3 regions of the Paenibacillus sp. LX16 genome follow, and region 1 is predicted to be linked to each of the others. Evidence: a T-box and tRNA genes for the amino acid it is inferred to sense, from the RefSeq annotation. Region 1 holds a T-box; the other regions hold tRNA genes.
What was found. A T-box is a leader RNA that pairs with one kind of tRNA and senses whether it is charged. The one in region 1 lies ahead of argS (arginine--tRNA ligase), so its partner is inferred to be a tRNA-Arg.
Positions count from the first base shown of each region.

Region 1 (6,626 bases):
GCGCATCAAGCAGGTGGCAAGTGACGATACACTGCTCGAATTTGGAACAAGGCGTGCGCAGGAAGCTGATGCGGCGATTTGGGGAGCACGAGCAGCTTATGTGGCAGGTTTTGACGCGACTTCTAATATGCTGGCAGGCGAGCACTTTGGAATCCCGACGAAGGGGACACATGCCCATTCATGGGTGCAGACCTTTATGACGGAGCAGGAGGCGTTTGACGTCTATGCGAAGGTTTTGCCAGACCAGGTTACACTGCTGGTAGACACCTTTGACACGCTGGAAAGCGGTGTTCCTCATGCGATTCGGACAGCAAAAATGCTAGAGAGTCAGGGCAAGCGTATGAATGCAATTCGTTTGGATAGCGGTGACTTGGCTTATCTATCCATACAGGCGCGGGAAATGCTCGATGCTGAAGGCTTAGATTACGTACAAATTGTAGCTTCCAATGATTTGGATGAAAATACGATTTTTAACCTGAAAGCCCAAGGGGCACGTATTGATGTATGGGGTGTAGGAACACAGCTTATTACGGCTTCGGATCAACCATCGCTCGGCGGGGTGTACAAGCTGGTTGAGCGGGAAGTGGACGGCGAAATGCTGCCGACGATTAAGATCTCAGGTAACCCAGAAAAAGTATCCACACCAGGCAAGAAGGATGTATACCGCATTGTGGATAAAAAGAAAGGGAGAGCCGTAGCCGATTATATTTCTTTCCCTGATGAAGAACGTCCTCGCAATGGTAAGCGTCTGAAGCTGTTTAACCCCTTGCATCCGTATATGAAAAAGTATGTAGAAAATTACGAAGCCGTACCGATGCTTGAGCCTATTTTTATTAATGGACAGAAGGTATATGAGCTTCCTGAGCTGGATGAAATTCGTGCCTACCATACTTCACAGTTGAAACTGTTTTGGCCAGAATATTTGCGGAAGCTGAACCCTGAAATTTATCGTGTAAATCTGAGCGAGAAGGTATGGGAGCTGAAGCAAAAGCTGATCGACAGCTATATGCAGCCCGAAGTTGAAGAAAAAGAATAGTTGGAAGAGGCACCTCATGAATGTATGGGGTGCCTTTTTGGTTGCGGCATGTAAGAAACAGGAGCTTATTTATAAATTTCTCTCATCACATGTCGTAGCTCAGGGACAATAATGCGTTCCATTGCCAAACGAACAGCCCCGCGTGAGCCAGGCATAGAAAATACAGCTGTCTGGCCCAAAATACCAGCTACAGCCCGGCTTAAGATAGCTGCTGAACCAATGTCCTCAGCAAAGCTTAAATAACGGAAGATTTCCCCGAAGCCAGGTAGTTCCTTATCCAGTAGAGAGGAGACGGCTTCATATGTAGTATCACGTGGAGAAATACCGGTACCGCCTGTCAAAAGTACAGCCTCGATGTCATTCTGTGCCGCTGCTTCGGATACTAACTGCTGAATACCTTCGTAATCATCCTTGACGATGACATATCGAACAACCTTATATCCATTAGTTTCTAGTAGATCCATGAGCAGTCGTCCCCCGGTATCTGTTTCCACGGTACGTGTGTCCGAGACAGTCACGACCATGCAATTAACCTGTTGCGGGGATTCCTGTCGATGCTCCTCTACGGAAGACATATTCATTAAAATGTTCACTCCTTGATCGGTGGTTAGACATACACTTTTTACAATAGAGCAATGACTGAGTGTATGCAAGTCAGAAACAGGGGCTAAAAATCCATGTGATTAATATCCTTGCACTTGCACACTGGAATATAGTACACTTCCTTACATAAGTCGGGATTGTTTTGTTTTTATTTTATTGTAAGCGCGCACATCAAATGATTAATCTCAAGGATTAGCGGGTAATAGTACAGCAGGGTCAACAACTGGGAGGTAATGTAATATGAATCATTCATACCAACAATGCGTGGATGCTTGCCTGGAATGTATGAACGCTTGCAATGTATGTTACGTAGCGAGCTTGAAGGAATATGATTTAGCTATGCTGCGTGAATGTATTCGAGTGAGTAGGGAATGTGCAGAAATATGCGGATTTGCTGCTCAAATGCTGCAGCGTGGAACGGATTTTGCCGAGCAAATCTGTGAGCTGTGCGCCAAGGCCTGTGAGGTATGTGCTGCTGAATGCAGCAAGCATTCCCATGATCATTGCAAACATTGTGCAGAAGCCTGCCGTCGTTGCGTTCAGGCATGCCGCCAATTGGTGGCTGTGTAATTACATATATGGAACTAGTGCCTGAAGAGGAAATAAAAGGTTGCTTTCTACTGAATAGGTTTGTATAATGATTGGAATTAACGTCATGGAACGGGAGAGTAGCAGCGGAGCCGTATCATTACAGCGAGCCGGAAGAGGTGGAAGCCGGTATGAGGTCCGATGTGAAGCGCACCCGGGAGACGGTTGATCCAACGAGCAGAATTTCTAGTAGATCAGCCCGGCAGACACCGTTATTAGTCATTGGAGTGAAATCGCGATTTGTGTAAGTTAGCTTTAGCTGCACAACCGATTTACGAAGAGTGGTACCGCGGGGATATTGAAGTTCTCGTCTCTTGAATTATTTCAAGAGGCGGGGGCTTTTTTTGTTAGATTCTATAAAAAGAAGGAGAGAGATCATGTTAATGAGGATTGCTGCTCAAGCGATATTGGCCCATACGGGCTTGGAGGAAAAAGAAATTTTATCTTTATTTGAGGTGCCTCCGCAGCCTGAATGGGGAGATGTGGCGTTTCCGTGTTTTGTGCTGGCTAAAAAGTTTCGAAAGTCTCCACAGCACATTGCACTGGAATTAGCGGAGCTAGTAAACCATGAAGAAGGTTTAACTGCTTCAGCATCGGGTTCCTATGTAAATATAACATTGGATCGGTCAGTTCATATTCCGCTTATGCTTGCTGAATTGAGCAAGGCTGATTTCCTCAGGCCCAATATCGGGCACGGACAGCGGGTAGTTATTGATATGTCCTCGCCCAATATTGCCAAACCGTTTGGTATCGGTCATCTTCGCTCTACTGTTATCGGTGCTGCCTTGTATCGTATTCTTGGTGAAACCGGATATGTTCCAATAAGTGTGAATCATCTTGGAGATTGGGGAACACAGTTTGGCAAGCAAATTGCGGCCTATAAAAGATGGGGAAATGAGGAGGAGCTACAACATGATCCGATTGGTGAATCGCTGAAGCTGTATGTGCGTTTTCATCAGGAGGCCGAGCATGATCCGACTCTGGAGGATGAAGGCCGCGAGTGGTTCCGACGTTTGGAACATGGGGATGCTGAGGCTCAACAACTATGGGAGTTTTTTGTTGAAGTCAGTCTGGGTGAATTTGATCGTATGTACCAGCGTCTAAACATTACATTTGACCATGTGCTGGGAGAAAGTTTTTACAATGATAAGATGCAGGCAGTTGTTGCTCAATTAAGAGCAAAAGGATTGCTGGAGGAAAGTGATGGCGCGCTCGTGGTTCGTCTGGAAGATGAGGAACTGCCTCCGTGTCTTATTCTAAAAAAGGATGGGACCACCATTTATCCAACACGTGATCTGGCAACAGCGATTTATCGTCATGAAGTGATGAAGGCTGATCGGTTGCTGTACGTCGTTGGTGGGGAACAGAAGTTGCATTTCCAGCAGGTGTTTGCGGTGCTGAAGCATGCAGGGGAGGCTTGGGCGGAGCAATGTGAGCATGTGCCGTTTGGATTAATGCGGTTTGCGGGTAAGAAAATGTCCACAAGACGCGGAAAAGTTGTCAAACTGGAGGAGGTGCTGGATGAAGCTATAGCGCGTGCTCAAGCCATCATTAATCAGAAGAACCCCGATTTGCAGGAACAACAGGCAGTGGCTGAGGACGTTGGCATTGGGGCGATTATTTTTGGTGATTTAAAAAACAACCGGCTGAATGAAGTGGATTTTTCGTTGGAGGAGGCGCTGACTTTTGAAGGCGAGACCGGGCCTTATGTGCAGTATACTCATGCGCGCATACGTAGCCTTCTGGAGAAAGCTCACGCTCGCACCGATGTTGATAATACCAATTCTAGCGACAACGCCCTTGTCCAAGATAGCCATTCTCGTGATTTGAATGACGCATCGGATGAAATGTTGGGTGACGCAGGTTGGGCGCTGCTTAAGCAGTTGGGTCGCTATCACGGACAACTGATACGTGCGGCTCGCCAACTGGAACCTTCGGTAATTGCGAGATTTGCATTGGATACGGCCCAGGCGTTTAACCGTTTTTACGCCAAGGAAAGGATTGTCGATGGTGGACAGTGGCGTATTCAGTTAGCGGAACAAACTGCGGATATTCTGGCATGCGCGTTGCAACTTCTTGGTCTGAAAGCACCGAATCGGATGTAAGCAAAGCGAACAAAGGGGAGCGAGTTTTTACTGGCGGGATGACTGCTACCAGACCTGGCTCTTCCAAAGGAATACTGTAAAAGATTAATCTGTTACAGGCACTTTTGGGTATGTATAAAGATTGTGAGCAGAAAAGAGTTAGACGGGTTACACTAATCGCAGGTATTCCACTGTTTTGCAACCAATTTGTGCATATTTGAAACATTTGATGCTTTTATTGCGTCGGTAAGTATAGAAGCAAAGTAAACATGGAGGTGTATCTCATGAAAAAAAATAAAAGCGTGGCAGTTGCCCTGCTTGTCGTCTGCTCATTGGCTGTGGCTACGTCGGCTTCTGCTTTTCGTGATATAAAGGGAGCTGAACAGGAGAAGATCGTAAACTCACTTCAGGATAAAGGAATTATCCAAGGAATAACCAAGGATAAATTTGCACCAGATCAAACGCTCACGTATGCACAAGGAGTACACTTGGTTGTTCGTGCAATGGATCTTCAGGTAATGCCTGATTTCACAACGGGTTCCTTTGCAAACATTCCGGCTTCCGCATGGTATGCCCAGTCCTATCGGATTGCGGCCCAACACCAAATCCCTTTGTCACCAGATATTGATCCAAGCACCCGTATGACAAGAGAACAATTTGCGAATATTCTGTATAAAGCAGTGAGTGCAACGGGTGAATATCCAACTGTCCGTATGTTAATTAATGTAGCGGATGGCAAAAAATTAGATCAGGAATCAAACGCAGCAGTTCAATTCCTGCTATTGACCAAAATTGCAAAATTGGACGAACAGAGCAACTTTAACCCGGATCGTAAAGTAACGCGGATGGAGGCAGCAGAAATGGTCTATAACGCATCCGAATTTGTACAAAGTCATAAAACGGTTGAAGCTACTCCTGAAAATCAGGCTGAGCCTGTAGATCCGGTTCAACAAAACAATATTAGTATGAGTATAGAGAAAGCAAATGACCAGCAGAACAAAGTGACAATCACCCGTCTGCAGGCACCTAATCCAGGTTACGGCATTGAAGTGGATCACATCGACTACGTAGATGATACGAATGCAGTAATTTACTACAAGCTGACTAGTCCAAAGCCAGGGGAAATGAACATTCAAGTCATTACGGACACCCACACAAGTACGTTGGTAGACAGCAAGTATAAGCTTACGCTCAAAGCAGTAGATGGAACAGTGCTTCCACCCACAGGAACAGGCACGTCTGTAGCTAAATAAAATTACAAGCCATATGTCCTATATAAAAATAAACCAGCGAGCCTCCAATGTGTAGGGGAGGCTCGCTGGTTTTTTTCATGCCAAATGTTCATCGTTAGCCCTAAGTAATTGGGCTATTCAAGCTTTAAATGCTGACTTTGCCAGCAAGTAAGTCATTTTGCGCAGGAGGCGTAGCAGAGATTGAATCTGATTCTGTTGCAACTGTTCCCGACTGGAGCTGATACATTTGGAAGTAACGCCCGCCTTGGGCCATAAGTTCATCATGGCTACCCCGTTCAACAATTTCACCCCGATGCAGCACCAAAATTTGGTCCGCACTGCGAATGGTGGACAAACGGTGAGCAATGATAAAGGTCGTACGTCCCTTCTTGAGCACCTCAAGAGCGGATTGGATGAGCGCTTCCGTTTCGGTGTCAATATTGGCAGTAGCTTCATCCAGAATTAAAATTGCGGGATCAAAGGCTAGTGCACGAGCGAAGGAAATAAGCTGGCGTTGCCCGGCTGATAAGGTGCTGCCTTTTTCAATAACAGGCTCATCGAATCCTTGCGGCAAATGGGCCAGCAATTTGTCGGCTCCAACATCATGCAGCGCTTTATTCACCTGTTCTCTCGTGATTCGGCTGTCTCCGAGACTGACATTGGAGGCTACCGTACCTGTGAATAAATATGGATCTTGAAGAACAATGCCCATATGATGGCGAAGCCATTGCTTAGGGATGTCTTTGACGGACGTTCCGTCAATGGTGATCGTTCCTTTTTGCGGATCATAGAACCGGAATAGCAGGTTGATAATCGAACTTTTGCCTGATCCGGTATGTCCGACAAGGGCAACAGTTTGCCCGGGTTGTGCTGTAAAGGAAATATGTTTAAGTACATCATCCTTTTTGTAGGCAAAGGAAACGTCGTTAAACTCTACCTGGCCTTTGTATCGCGGCATGGTGCCGTCCGTCACCGGCTCTCCAGTTTCGTCCATCAACTCAAATACGCGTCCTGAGGATACGATGGAAGTATCCAGTACAGCGAGTTGGTTGACCATACCCGTCATAGGTTGGAACAGTCGTC
Region 1 is NZ_CP141152.1:2,245,636-2,252,261, forward strand. Features, by position in the region: gene T3H97_RS10370 (nicotinate phosphoribosyltransferase) at 1-1,036, shown strand, start outside; gene T3H97_RS10375 (MogA/MoaB family molybdenum cofactor biosynthesis protein) at 1,102-1,617, opposite strand; gene T3H97_RS10380 (four-helix bundle copper-binding protein) at 1,880-2,209, shown strand; T-box leader at 2,287-2,545, shown strand; gene argS (arginine--tRNA ligase) at 2,605-4,332, shown strand; gene T3H97_RS10390 (S-layer homology domain-containing protein) at 4,596-5,564, shown strand; gene T3H97_RS10395 (ABC transporter ATP-binding protein) at 5,689-6,626, opposite strand, start outside.

Region 2 (6,626 bases), 2.1 Mb from region 1:
CGTTGTTTTGCAGCTAGTACCAGCACCCCACGTGCCTGACTTACAGACATAGCGGTTGTAACGTTGCGATTAAAAAAGAGCTTTTCCAGTGCTACCGCATCAGGCTTATATTTATCTATTAATTGCAACATGCCTTCATATACATGAAGCAGTCTTTCTTCTTCCGGTGTATGAGCCTCCGTCTGGATACAGCCATACTGCACAGGAACCACTTTACTGCCAATCTTGTCTACAAACCCGAAGCCCACAATAGCAATACCCGGATCAATTCCTAAAAAACGCAAAAAAATCTCTCCCCTATCGCTCAAACATGGCGTAACTAAACAATAGCCAGCGTTATCCTGAATATAATCATGGCTAAATATCATATAAAGCGAACATATGTGTCGTTCTTTTCATTATAACAAAACTTTGTATCTAATAGAGGAAAAAATTTAAACGTGAGTAAAAACATAAAAAGAGACGCTTCAAGCCTCACCTCATGGGCAAAGCCTAACGTCTCCGTAGTTACAATCAATAGTGCTGCTTTAATACTCTCTGTGTTCGCTCTACGGCAAAGTCACTAAAAGTGGAGATTACACTGTTATACTCATTTATATCCTGTACACGGATCCCCTGCTGAAGTTGTTTATACACCCCTTCTGGCAAGGCGGTCTCCATGGAACCCACATCCAATTGAAAAAAAGTGCGGATAACTTTTTCCTTTTTAGGTAGCCCCTCATACAATGTAAGCTGGCCGTCAGTGCTCAAACCCATATATCCACGCTCTTTGCATGACTCTGACAAGTCTTCCACCCTTCGCTCCAGCCACACCTCTCCTTTGGTATTAAGTCGTCCCTTCCAATCGGGATGCTGCTTCAGTAAGGTCTCTAGCTGCTGTGAACTTAGCGTTCCCAAGGAAAGTGTTTCCGTACCACACACGTAGGTGGTTAACAGACGGGTCTTCCTGCTTATACCGGAAGCACGAATACTTTGCAATAGCTGCATCTGTGAGGAGTGATCTTCAGTTGGGCTCAGATATGAAGCCTCATCCATGCCCTCCTCTGCCATGACGGTAGTAGCGAGTGGCTGTGACAACATGGCCTGCATATAATTCGAAAACAGAATACCCAACCCTGCCAGCAAACAAGCCGCACCAAAAATGCTACAGGCCCACACAGTTCTTCTCCACTGTTTCCAGCGCCGTTTCATCTGTTTTTTCCAACTTAATCGCTTCACAGTAATCCCTTCCGTCCCACTTTTTGTGTTAGTGTGACCTGGCGATTACTGATTTATACAAAAAGATATTAATATAACAAAAAAGCCGCTGCTTCCAGCGACTTTCCTTTTGAATCGGGATGACACGATTTGAACATGCGACCCCCTGGTCCCAAACCAGGTGCTCTACCAAGCTGAGCTACATCCCGAAATACATGCCGGTGAGAGGACTCGAACCTCCACGGTTTCCCTCACGATTTTGAGTCGCGCGCGTCTGCCAATTCCGCCACACCGGCTTATGAAGTTAATGGCGCGCCCTGAGAGATTCGAACTCCCGGCCTTTTGATTCGTAGTCAAACGCTCTATCCAGCTGAGCTAAGGGCGCAAATATGGAGCGGACGACGGGAATCGAACCCGCGACCCTCGCCTTGGCAAGGCGATGCTCTACCGCTGAGCCACGTCCGCAATATCATTATATCCATGACATATAAGTGCATGAATGGTGAGCCATGAAGGACTCGAACCTTCGACACCCTGATTAAAAGTCAGGTGCTCTACCAACTGAGCTAATGGCTCCCAACAGGATAATATAACTTTGTAAAAATGGCGGAACTGACGGGATTCGAACCCGCGATCTCCTGCGTGACAGGCAGGCATGTTAGGCCTCTACACCACAGTTCCATAGCAATTTACATTCAAAAGTTAATTGGTTGCGGGGGCAGGATTTGAACCTGCGGCCTTCGGGTTATGAGCCCGACGAGCTACCGAACTGCTCCACCCCGCGATAATATGAGGGACTGCTATTTAAGTAAATGGTGGAGGCTGAGGGGCTCGAACCCCCGACCCTCTGCTTGTAAGGCAGATGCTCTCCCAGCTGAGCTAAGCCTCCATATTACTTATGACCCGTAGGGGATTCGAACCCCTGTTACCTCCGTGAAAGGGAGGTGTCTTAACCCCTTGACCAACGGGCCATGCAATAAAATAATTCTGGCGGAGAGAGAGGGATTCGAACCCTCGAGACGCTTTTGGCGCCTACACGATTTCCAATCGTGCTCCTTCGGCCAACTCGGACACCTCTCCATATGGCTCCCCGAACAGGACTCGAACCTGTGACAACTCGATTAACAGTCGAGTGCTCTACCAACTGAGCTATCAGGGAATAATAATCATAAAGCTCTGCTTGGCGACGTCCTACTCTCCCAGGACCCTGCGGTCCAAGTACCATCGGCGCTGGAGGGCTTAACGGTCGTGTTCGGGATGGGTACGTGTGGAACCCCTCCGCTATCGCCACCAAACATGAATTTGCTGTGCAAATTCTACCGTACGGTTATTCGGTCCATCACTTATCGTGTGAATGAATAGCCATGCGCTTGTTGTATGTATTTCTACATACCTTCAAGGTTACACCCTGAAAACTGGATCCGAAACTTATTTGCGTTTTATTCTTTAGGATAAGCCCTCGACCGATTAGTATTGGTCAGCTCCATGCATTACTGCACTTCCACCCCCAACCTATCTACCTCGTCGTCTTCAAGGGGTCTTACATACTGGGAAATCTCATCTTGAGGGGGGCTTCACGCTTAGATGCTTTCAGCGCTTATCCCTTCCGTACATAGCTACCCAGCGGTGCTCCTGGCGGAACAACTGGTACACCAGCGGTACGTCCATCCCGGTCCTCTCGTACTAAGGACAGCTCCTCTCAAATTTCCTACGCCCACGACAGATAGGGACCGAACTGTCTCACGACGTTCTGAACCCAGCTCGCGTACCGCTTTAATGGGCGAACAGCCCAACCCTTGGGACCTACTTCAGCCCCAGGATGCGATGAGCCGACATCGAGGTGCCAAACCTCCCCGTCGATGTGGACTCTTGGGGGAGATAAGCCTGTTATCCCCAGGGTAGCTTTTATCCGTTGAGCGATGGCCCTTCCATGCGGTACCACCGGATCACTAAGCCCGACTTTCGTCCCTGCTCGACTTGTAGGTCTCGCAGTCAAGCTCCCTTCTGCCTTTGCACTCTTCGAATGATTTCCAACCATTCTGAGGGAACCTTGGGGCGCCTCCGTTACTCTTTAGGAGGCGACCGCCCCAGTCAAACTGCCCACCTGACACTGTCCTCGCACCGGTTTACGGTACCAAGTTAGAACCTAGATACGATCAGGGTGGTATCCCAAGGATGCCTCCCTTCAAGCTGGCGCTCAAAGTTCTACGGCTCCCACCTATCCTGTACAGATCGTACCCAAATTCAATATCAAGCTGCAGTAAAGCTCCATGGGGTCTTTCCGTCTTGTCGCGGGTAACCTGCATCTTCACAGGTATTAAAATTTCACCGGATCTCTCGTTGAGACAGCGCCCAAGTCGTTACGCCATTCGTGCGGGTCAGAATTTACCTGACAAGGAATTTCGCTACCTTAGGACCGTTATAGTTACGGCCGCCGTTTACTGGGGCTTCGGTTCATAGCTTCGCCCCGAAGGGCTTACCACTCCCCTTAACCTTCCAGCACCGGGCAGGCGTCAGCCCGTATACTTCGCCTTGCGGCTTCGCACAGACCTGTGTTTTTGCTAAACAGTCGCTTGGGCCTTTTCACTGCGGCCCCCTCGGGCTATTCACCCTACCGAGGCACCCCTTCTCCCGAAGTTACGGGGTCATTTTGCCGAGTTCCTTAACGAGAGTTCTTCCGCGCGCCTTAGAATTCTCTTCTCGCCTACCTGTGTCGGTTTGCGGTACGGGCACCTTCTCCTGGCTAGAGGCTTTTCTTGGCAGTCTGAGATCATGACCTTCGCTACTATAATTTTCGCTCCCCATCACAGCCCAGCCTTACGATGTGCGGATTTGCCTACACACCAGCCTCACTGCTTAGACGGACATCCATCAGTCCGCGTCACTACCCTACTGCGTCACCCCATCGCTCATAACGGATTACGGTGGTACAGGAATTTCGACCTGTTGTCCTTCGACTACGCCTATCGGCCTCGCCTTAGGTCCCGACTTACCCTGAGCGGACGAACCTTCCTCAGGAACCCTTAGGCTTTCGGCGGATCTGATTCTCACAGATCTTTTCGTTACTCATACCGGCATTCTCACTTGAATGCAGTCCAGCGCTCCTTACGGTACACCTTCAACCCGCATTCAACGCTCCCCTACCCCTGATGCAATGCATCAAGCCATAGCTTCGGTGGTGTGTTTAGCCCCGTTACATTTTCGGCGCAGAGTCACTCGACCAGTGAGCTATTACGCACTCTTTCAATGGTGGCTGCTTCTAAGCCAACATCCTGGTTGTCTGTGCAACTCCACATCCTTTCCCACTTAACACACACTTGGGGACCTTAGCTGATGGTCTGGGCTGTTTCCCTTTCGACAATGGATCTTAGCACTCACTGTCTGACTCCCGGAACTAAATCTATGGCATTCGGAGTTTGACTGAGCTTGGTAACCCTTGCGGGCCCCGCACCCAATCAGTGCTCTACCTCCACGATTCTTTTTTCCGAGGCTAGCCCTAAAGCTATTTCGGGGAGAACCAGCTATCTCCGGGTTCGATTGGAATTTCTCCGCTACCCCCACCTCATCCCCGCATTTTTCAACATGCGTGGGTTCGGGCCTCCAGTGCGTGTTACCGCACCTTCACCCTGGACAGGGGTAGATCACCCGGTTTCGGGTCTACGTCCACGTACTCATTCGCCCTATTCAGACTCGCTTTCGCTGCGGCTTCAGCTCTTCACCTTAACCTTGCACGGGAACGTAACTCGCCGGTTCATTCTACAAAAGGCACGCCATCACCCATAGATCGGGCTCTGACTTCTTGTAAGCACACGGTTTCAGGATCTATTTCACTCCCCTTCCGGGGTGCTTTTCACCTTTCCCTCACGGTACTGCTTCACTATCGGTCGCCAGGGAGTATTTAGCCTTGGCAGATGGTCCTGCCGGATTCATACGGGGTTTCACGTGCCCCGCACTACTCGGGATCCGTCTCGGAGAGAACAAGTTTTGAACTACAGGGCTTTTACCTTCTCTGGCGGGCCTTTCCAGACCTCTTCATCTAACCGGTTCCTTTGTAACTCCATGTGAGACGTCCCACAACCCCAAGGAGCAAGCTTCTTGGTTTGGGCTAATCCGCGTTCGCTCGCCGCTACTGACGGAATCACTATTGTTTTCTCTTCCTCAGGGTACTTAGATGTTTCAGTTCCCCTGGTCTGCCTCTATTCTGCCTATGTATTCAGCAGAAAGTGACTGTCGATGAAGACAGCCGGGTTTCCCCATTCGGACATCCCCGGATCAAAGCTTGCTTACAGCTCCCCGAGGCCTTATCGTTGTTCGCCACGTCCTTCGTCGGCTCCTGGCGCCTAGGCATCCTCCGTGTGCTCTTTGTAGCTTAACCTAGTATTTACATCGTAAATACGATTTGCTTTGAATTCCGGTTCAACACTTACGTGTGAATGAAATTCAAGGCAGCTACCTTTATTTCACTTGTTTACACAAGATCAGCTTAAAGGAATATTCTAAAACGCAATTTCGTTTCGGTATCCAGTTTTCAAGGTGCAATTCGCTTCATCGAAGCGAAACCCGATGAATATTTCGGTTCCACACGGATGTGTGAATGAAACATTCGTCGAAGCTTGAGAGTTTGAGCTCTCAAAACTGAGCAACGAGTGAGTAACAGGCCTAAACCTGAGTTTTGAAGCTAATGCTTCATATTTGAATGTTTCCGTTGCAGGAAACGATTCTCCATAGAAAGGAGGTGATCCAGCCGCACCTTCCGATACGGCTACCTTGTTACGACTTCACCCCAATCATCTACCCCACCTTCGGCGGCTGGCTCCCTTGCGGGTTACCCCACCGACTTCGGGTGTTGTAAACTCTCGTGGTGTGACGGGCGGTGTGTACAAGACCCGGGAACGTATTCACCGCGGCATGCTGATCCGCGATTACTAGCAATTCCGACTTCATGTAGGCGAGTTGCAGCCTACAATCCGAACTGAGACCGGCTTTTCTAGGATTGGCTCCACCTCGCGATTTCGCTTCCCGTTGTACCGGCCATTGTAGTACGTGTGTAGCCCAGGTCATAAGGGGCATGATGATTTGACGTCATCCCCACCTTCCTCCGGTTTGTCACCGGCAGTCTGCTTAGAGTGCCCAGCTTGACCTGCTGGCAACTAAGCATAAGGGTTGCGCTCGTTGCGGGACTTAACCCAACATCTCACGACACGAGCTGACGACAACCATGCACCACCTGTCTCCTCTGTCCCGAAGGAAAGGTCTATCTCTAGACCGGTCAGAGGGATGTCAAGACCTGGTAAGGTTCTTCGCGTTGCTTCGAATTAAACCACATACTCCACTGCTTGTGCGGGTCCCCGTCAATTCCTTTGAGTTTCAGTCTTGCGACCGTACTCCCCAGGCGGAATGCTTAATGTGTTAACTTCGGCACCAAGGGT
Region 2 is NZ_CP141152.1:4,384,642-4,391,267, forward strand. Features, by position in the region: gene ruvC (crossover junction endodeoxyribonuclease RuvC) at 1-284, opposite strand, end outside; gene T3H97_RS19550 (BofC C-terminal domain-containing protein) at 514-1,218, opposite strand; tRNA gene T3H97_RS19555 (tRNA-Pro) at 1,333-1,406, opposite strand; tRNA gene T3H97_RS19560 (tRNA-Leu) at 1,414-1,493, opposite strand; tRNA gene T3H97_RS19565 (tRNA-Arg) at 1,506-1,582, opposite strand; tRNA gene T3H97_RS19570 (tRNA-Gly) at 1,588-1,662, opposite strand; tRNA gene T3H97_RS19575 (tRNA-Lys) at 1,698-1,773, opposite strand; tRNA gene T3H97_RS19580 (tRNA-Asp) at 1,802-1,878, opposite strand; tRNA gene T3H97_RS19585 (tRNA-Met) at 1,905-1,981, opposite strand; tRNA gene T3H97_RS19590 (tRNA-Val) at 2,011-2,086, opposite strand; tRNA gene T3H97_RS19595 (tRNA-Glu) at 2,097-2,168, opposite strand; tRNA gene T3H97_RS19600 (tRNA-Ser) at 2,186-2,277, opposite strand; tRNA gene T3H97_RS19605 (tRNA-Asn) at 2,281-2,356, opposite strand; rRNA gene rrf (5S ribosomal RNA) at 2,376-2,492, opposite strand; rRNA gene T3H97_RS19615 (23S ribosomal RNA) at 2,645-5,572, opposite strand; rRNA gene T3H97_RS19620 (16S ribosomal RNA) at 5,926-6,626, opposite strand, start outside.
Region 2: it has a tRNA-Arg gene. The T-box ahead of argS (arginine--tRNA ligase) is inferred to sense a tRNA for this amino acid. The anticodon was not compared.

Region 3 (6,626 bases), 1.2 Mb from region 1:
TCTCGTTAAGGAACTCGGCAAAATGACCCCGTAACTTCGGGAGAAGGGGTGCCTCGGTAGGGTGAATAGCCCGAGGGGGCCGCAGTGAAAAGGCCCAAGCGACTGTTTAGCAAAAACACAGGTCTGTGCGAAGCCGCAAGGCGAAGTATACGGGCTGACGCCTGCCCGGTGCTGGAAGGTTAAGGGGAGTGGTAAGCCCTTCGGGGCGAAGCTATGAACCGAAGCCCCAGTAAACGGCGGCCGTAACTATAACGGTCCTAAGGTAGCGAAATTCCTTGTCAGGTAAATTCTGACCCGCACGAATGGCGTAACGACTTGGGCGCTGTCTCAACGAGAGATCCGGTGAAATTTTAATACCTGTGAAGATGCAGGTTACCCGCGACAAGACGGAAAGACCCCATGGAGCTTTACTGCAGCTTGATATTGAATTTGGGTACGATCTGTACAGGATAGGTGGGAGCCGTTGAATCTTGAGCGCCAGCTTGAGAGGAGGCATCCTTGGGATACCACCCTGATCGTATCTAGGTTCTAACTTGGTACCGTGATCCGGTACGAGGACAGTGTCAGGTGGGCAGTTTGACTGGGGCGGTCGCCTCCTAAAGAGTAACGGAGGCGCCCCAAGGTTCCCTCAGAATGGTTGGAAATCATTCGAAGAGTGCAAAGGCAGAAGGGAGCTTGACTGCGAGACCTACAAGTCGAGCAGGGACGAAAGTCGGGCTTAGTGATCCGGTGGTACCGCATGGAAGGGCCATCGCTCAACGGATAAAAGCTACCCTGGGGATAACAGGCTTATCTCCCCCAAGAGTCCACATCGACGGGGAGGTTTGGCACCTCGATGTCGGCTCATCGCATCCTGGGGCTGAAGTAGGTCCCAAGGGTTGGGCTGTTCGCCCATTAAAGCGGTACGCGAGCTGGGTTCAGAACGTCGTGAGACAGTTCGGTCCCTATCTGTCGTGGGCGTAGGAAATTTGAGAGGAGCTGTCCTTAGTACGAGAGGACCGGGATGGACGTACCGCTGGTGTACCAGTTGTTCCGCCAGGAGCACCGCTGGGTAGCTATGTACGGAAGGGATAAGCGCTGAAAGCATCTAAGCGTGAAGCCCCCCTCAAGATGAGATTTCCCAATTAGTAAGACCCCTTGAAGACGACGAGGTAGATAGGTTGGGGGTGGAAGTGCAGTAATGCATGGAGCTGACCAATACTAATCGGTCGAGGGCTTATCCTAAAATAAAACGCAAATGAGTTTCGGATCCAGTTTTCAGGGTGTAACCTTGAAGGTATGTAGAAATACATACAACAAGCGCATGGCTATTCATTCACACGATAAGTGATGAACCGAATAACCGTACGGAAGAATTTGCTCAGCAAATTCATGTTTGGTGGCGATAGCGGAGGGGTTCCACACGTACCCATCCCGAACACGACCGTTAAGCCCTCCAGCGCCGATGGTACTTGGACCGCAGGGTCCTGGGAGAGTAGGACGTCGCCAAGCAACCCCATAATGGGGATTTTTTTTCGCCTATCATGCTATTGATTATACATACAAAATTGAATTTTTAGATGGGGCTATAGCTCAGCTGGGAGAGCGCCTGCCTTGCACGCAGGAGGTCAGGGGTTCGATCCCCCTTGGCTCCACCAATATTCCCTGATAGCTCAGTTGGTAGAGCACTCGACTGTTAATCGAGTTGTCACAGGTTCGAGTCCTGTTCGGGGAGCCATGTGGAGAGGTGTCCGAGTTGGCCGAAGGAGCACGATTGGAAATCGTGTAGGCGCCAAAAGCGTCTCGAGGGTTCGAATCCCTCTCTCTCCGCCAGCTCTTAATAATAGATATATGGCCCGTTGGTCAAGGGGTTAAGACACCTCCCTTTCACGGAGGTAACAGGGGTTCGAATCCCCTACGGGTCATAGTAATTCGGAGGCTTAGCTCAGCTGGGAGAGCATCTGCCTTACAAGCAGAGGGTCGGGGGTTCGATCCCCTCAGCCTCCACCATATTTTATGTCGCGGGGTGGAGCAGTTCGGTAGCTCGTCGGGCTCATAACCCGAAGGTCGCAGGTTCAAATCCTGCCCCCGCAATTACTTCATCTAAGAAAGTTTCCTCTGGAACCGTGGTGTAGAGGCCCAACATGCCTGCCTGTCACGCAGGAGATCGCGGGTTCGAATCCCGTCGGTTCCGCCATTTAACTTAATATGCCGGTGTAGCTCAACTGGTAGAGCAACTGACTTGTAATCAGTAGGTTGGGGGTTCAAGTCCTCTCGCCGGCACCATTTTGGAGGATTAGCGAAGTGGCCAAACGCATCAGACTGTAAATCTGCTCCCTTACGGGTTCGGTGGTTCGAATCCATCATCCTCCACCAGTTTTACGAGCCATTAGCTCAGTTGGTAGAGCACCTGACTTTTAATCAGGGTGTCGAAGGTTCGAGTCCTTCATGGCTCACCATTATCATTGTATGCGCGTGTGGCGGAATTGGCAGACGCACTAGACTTAGGATCTAGCGTCTTTGACGTGGGGGTTCAAGTCCCTCCACGCGCATCTTGTATTTGCGGACGTGGCTCAGCGGTAGAGCATCGCCTTGCCAAGGCGAGGGTCGCGGGTTCGATTCCCGTCGTCCGCTCCATTTATTAGTCCCCTTAGCTCAGCTGGATAGAGCGTTTGACTACGAATCAAAAGGTCGGGAGTTCGAATCTCTCAGGGGACGCCATTAACTTCATAAGCCGGTGTGGCGGAATTGGCAGACGCGCGCGACTCAAAATCGTGAGGGAAACCGTGGAGGTTCGAGTCCTCTCACCGGCATCTTTTTCGGGAAGTAGCTCAGTGGTAGAACTCAGCCTTCCAAGCTGGTAGCGTGGGTTCGATTCCCATTAACCGCTTTATATAGATGAAAAAGGAGAGATGGCTTATTTTTATGCCATCTCTCCTTTTTTACTTTTAAACTATTTCTATCGATATGACAGCCAGTAGAAACCCCAAGGCAATATCAGCATGCAGACAGAAAACCTCATCAGAAATTGCCCCGCCTCCAGCACCCCGCAACCTAACTCTGGTATCGGCGAGAGAAGCAACTGGATCTGGTGACCACGATAGTTAAACACACAATGTTGAGCAGGCGCTTCAAGTCTGCTCTTTTTATTAAACTAACGGGCAGGTTAACGTACAATATTCTGGAGCGGTAGTCTTAGATTCAGGTTATTTAACGCCCCCTATTTGCAAAGGCCTTCAAGATCGAAACATACGCAGTATGTGTGTCCGCAACAGCAAGAATTGCCCTACCGAACTACGGATGGACGGAGCACCTTAGAATCAGCAAAAGAAACCCGAAGTCTCATAAAAGACTTGGGTTTCTCGTCAATCTGAGTAGCCTTTAGGACTACTCTCTATTTACTAATATTAAACCAACCTGGCATTGCTTGAATTACATTCCAAAGTTTTTCTGGAATATTAAGCTGGTCGGGTTTCGAAACGATCAATTCAGAATCAACCTCGGCTTCACGTCCATTTGCGACCTTTTCAACCCAGTTAGGATCCATAATTAACGCATGCCCAATGGCGACGAGCGGCAAACCTAATTCCATAGCTTTAAGAGCATCATCCGGTGTTATTATGGAACCAGCAGCCATCACAGGTACCTTACCGTTTGCTCTTTCAAGAATTAATTCAAGCCGTGTTTTTTCATCTTGACTATCTACTGGCTTTGAAGACACATTATCTAATGAAGCATGTATATAATCTAAATCCTGTTCAACAAGAATATCAATTAATTCATACGTGTCTTTCATACGTAATCCGTCCACTTTGGAGGATTCTTCAGGGGAGAATCGGAATCCTAAAATGAAAGGTTTTGTAGCATGTTTTTCAATGACATTTTTGATTTCTCTAATAATTGCCAATGGAAAACGCAAGCGATTTTCAAGTGATCCTCCCCATTGGTCCGTCCGTTGATTTGTCGCTGGCGACCAAAAATTCTGAATTAAAAATCCATGAGCCCCATGGATTTCGACGCCATCAAATCCGGCCTCAATTGCTCGTCTTGTTGTGTCTCCAAAAGCACGTACAATCGACAAGATCTCCTCATGTGATAGTTCTCTTGTTTCTGAAGTTGAACCTAAATTAGTAACTTCGGGTTGCAATGCACTCGCACTAACTGCATCCAATCCAGGCACGGCTTTATTGCCAGCATGGAAAATCTGTAGGATCGCAGGAGCGCCTCCACTTTTCGCTGCCTCAGCTAATTTTCGTAAACTTGGAGTAAATTCATCATTATACCCAGCGAATTCATTTGTAAAACCCTGCCCATTAGGTGTAACATGAGTACACCCTGTAATGACGAGTCCTACTCCATTCACTCTTTGTTTGTAATACTTTACTTCGTCATCCGAAATGGTAAGATCGTCATTACTTGACCAGGTTGTCATAGGTGCCATAACGATACTATTCTTAATTGTTATTCCATTTTTGAATGTGAAGGATTCAAATAACCTACTGTATTTCTGATTCATTTCATTAACCTCGCTCTCATATTTTCTTTTCTATTTCAGTTTAATTGGTTGCCGTTACGGTAAGTCAAGGGTTTATTTTTATATGATTACATATAGAATTGTTGTTGTTGTCATTCTCTTTATGATATATATTTAGTTACAGTAACTGTAACTAAAGGTGGGACAAGTAGATGTTGTATTCAATGACATATGTAGTGGAGAATTTAAATGTATCTGCAAAGACACTTAGGTTTTATGAAGAGCAAGGGATATTACCAAATATATCTCGTGACGAAAAAGGCCGTAGAGTTTATAACGAACAACAATTAGATTGGATTTCTTTTATTCGTTGTCTCAAAGAGACAGGAATGCCTCTTTCAAAAATAAAAGATTACAAGGAACTTTATGAATCGGGAAATAGTACCTTTTTGAAAAGAGAGGAAATGTTGATTCAACATAAATTGGAAGTACAGAAGAAAATTGACGAAAGTTTTAAACACTTGGAAGAAATAAACTATAAAATTGCCATGTATGAACTTCAGAAAGAAGAGGTTATGAAAAATCCTAACTATAACTTTAAATGTCACGGTCTGGAGAATAAGATAGTGAATTAATGTACTTAAGCTAACGGGAAACGTTAGTTAAATAAAGAACAGCGGTAGTCTAGGACTTTCCTCTTTTTCAGTCCAAGGCTACCGCTATTTCTATATTTAATTCCCGACCTCTGATGCCGTTCTGAAAGCCGGTGTCTGATAAAAATATAGTATTACGCCCCTTGTTTTATAATGCTCAAAGTCTTCTTTGTAGAACTAGGATCATCATCGGTTGATTACTCCTCGGGTAAAAGTTATGAACGGTTTACCTTGGCTTCAAAACGATTTTCCAAATCGACCCAGTTGGGGGTAGGGACCCGGGTCTGTTCCTTCCAAAGGTGAAACACGCGGCTCAAAGCTACGATTTCCCCTACGGGTCCGTCAACCAGCCGACTGATCGGCATCCTATGATAAATTTTCATAAAAAGGCGCATCAACGCCGGTCGTTTGCGGATTAGTGAAGCTTGCGCGGCCGGCGTTAGCGGATATCGTAAGGCCTCTAACACGCGAAAGCCTTCGTCCATAGCCGCGCTCATCTCCGCAACAACTTGTCGTCTCCGGCGATTTTTTTTCATTTGGCGCTCGTGTATAACCGTTACAAAGTTTAGCGCAATTACAGGCACGATATGATTCTTCAGCTATGTATCTATATTTTCATGATAGATAGGCATCGTACTCATTTGGTTTACGTATGCGGGTACTCCCCTTCCATGTAGAGGGGCTTTCCAAATAAACATGGCCTAACGGCCACCATCATGAATGAAAATATCTTGGCTTGTGAATCTGAACCTCCTTAATGGAAGTATAGGGCACAGGCCGAGACTTTTTTGGTAGGACATACTCTGAGTCCTTAATTTCCCGACCTAGAGGAACTCGTATTTGTCTCGCTGGTCGAATATTTAAAGCGGTGTTTGTGAATACCAGTCTATGTGAACACTATTTAACAAACTAACAAATTCGCCATTCAAAATCTTCTCTTGAATCAATTTTGGTATACTATGTGGTAGATAAGAGAATTAATTTGAAGTCTGGCTATAAGTGTGTGTCTACAACAACTTGAGAAATGAATTCGATTTTGGTGAAATGCGGAAGCTGTTAGGGCGTAAAGAGAGAAGAGGAGGAATGGAAATGTCGTATCTCGTTGATTTTAAAGATGTATCTACGGTTGGTTTAGAGTCTTCACCTGTAGCAGAAGCGCTTGCTGGTTTACGTGCTAATGAAGCCCGTTATTTTATGAACAAATACAAGCATGAATTTACGGTTGTACCAGCTAGTGAAAGCCAGGAGAGCCTTGATTATGTGAACCGAATTTTGATAGAAGAACGTGATATTGTGTTTGCGGCTAAACCTTTAGAAACGTCGCGTTTTCAAGTGGAAAATATCCAATTTACCTACGTTTTTTATGAGGATGGTCTTGCAATCAATGTCATGTATACGGTGGATGACCCTAAAAAGCGGGCCGTTGGTTTTAAGCTTTCTGAGGGGATGGAGGTACCAAAAGAGTTAGAAGGGAAGTTTAAGTTTGCTAGGCAGAAGTCTAAACTAGCTGGAACAATTCG
Region 3 is NZ_CP141152.1:1,088,415-1,095,040, forward strand. Features, by position in the region: rRNA gene T3H97_RS04915 (23S ribosomal RNA) at 1-1,224, shown strand, start outside; rRNA gene rrf (5S ribosomal RNA) at 1,375-1,491, shown strand; tRNA gene T3H97_RS04925 (tRNA-Ala) at 1,562-1,637, shown strand; tRNA gene T3H97_RS04930 (tRNA-Asn) at 1,642-1,717, shown strand; tRNA gene T3H97_RS04935 (tRNA-Ser) at 1,721-1,812, shown strand; tRNA gene T3H97_RS04940 (tRNA-Glu) at 1,833-1,904, shown strand; tRNA gene T3H97_RS04945 (tRNA-Val) at 1,914-1,989, shown strand; tRNA gene T3H97_RS04950 (tRNA-Met) at 2,000-2,073, shown strand; tRNA gene T3H97_RS04955 (tRNA-Asp) at 2,100-2,176, shown strand; tRNA gene T3H97_RS04960 (tRNA-Thr) at 2,190-2,265, shown strand; tRNA gene T3H97_RS04965 (tRNA-Tyr) at 2,270-2,355, shown strand; tRNA gene T3H97_RS04970 (tRNA-Lys) at 2,363-2,438, shown strand; tRNA gene T3H97_RS04975 (tRNA-Leu) at 2,451-2,531, shown strand; tRNA gene T3H97_RS04980 (tRNA-Gly) at 2,542-2,616, shown strand; tRNA gene T3H97_RS04985 (tRNA-Arg) at 2,624-2,700, shown strand; tRNA gene T3H97_RS04990 (tRNA-Leu) at 2,713-2,792, shown strand; gene T3H97_RS04995 (NADH-dependent flavin oxidoreductase) at 3,374-4,495, opposite strand; gene T3H97_RS05000 (MerR family transcriptional regulator) at 4,666-5,088, shown strand; gene T3H97_RS05005 (hypothetical protein) at 5,322-5,642, opposite strand; gene T3H97_RS05010 (DUF8821 family protein) at 6,196-6,626, shown strand, end outside.
Region 3: it has a tRNA-Arg gene. The T-box ahead of argS (arginine--tRNA ligase) is inferred to sense a tRNA for this amino acid. The anticodon was not compared.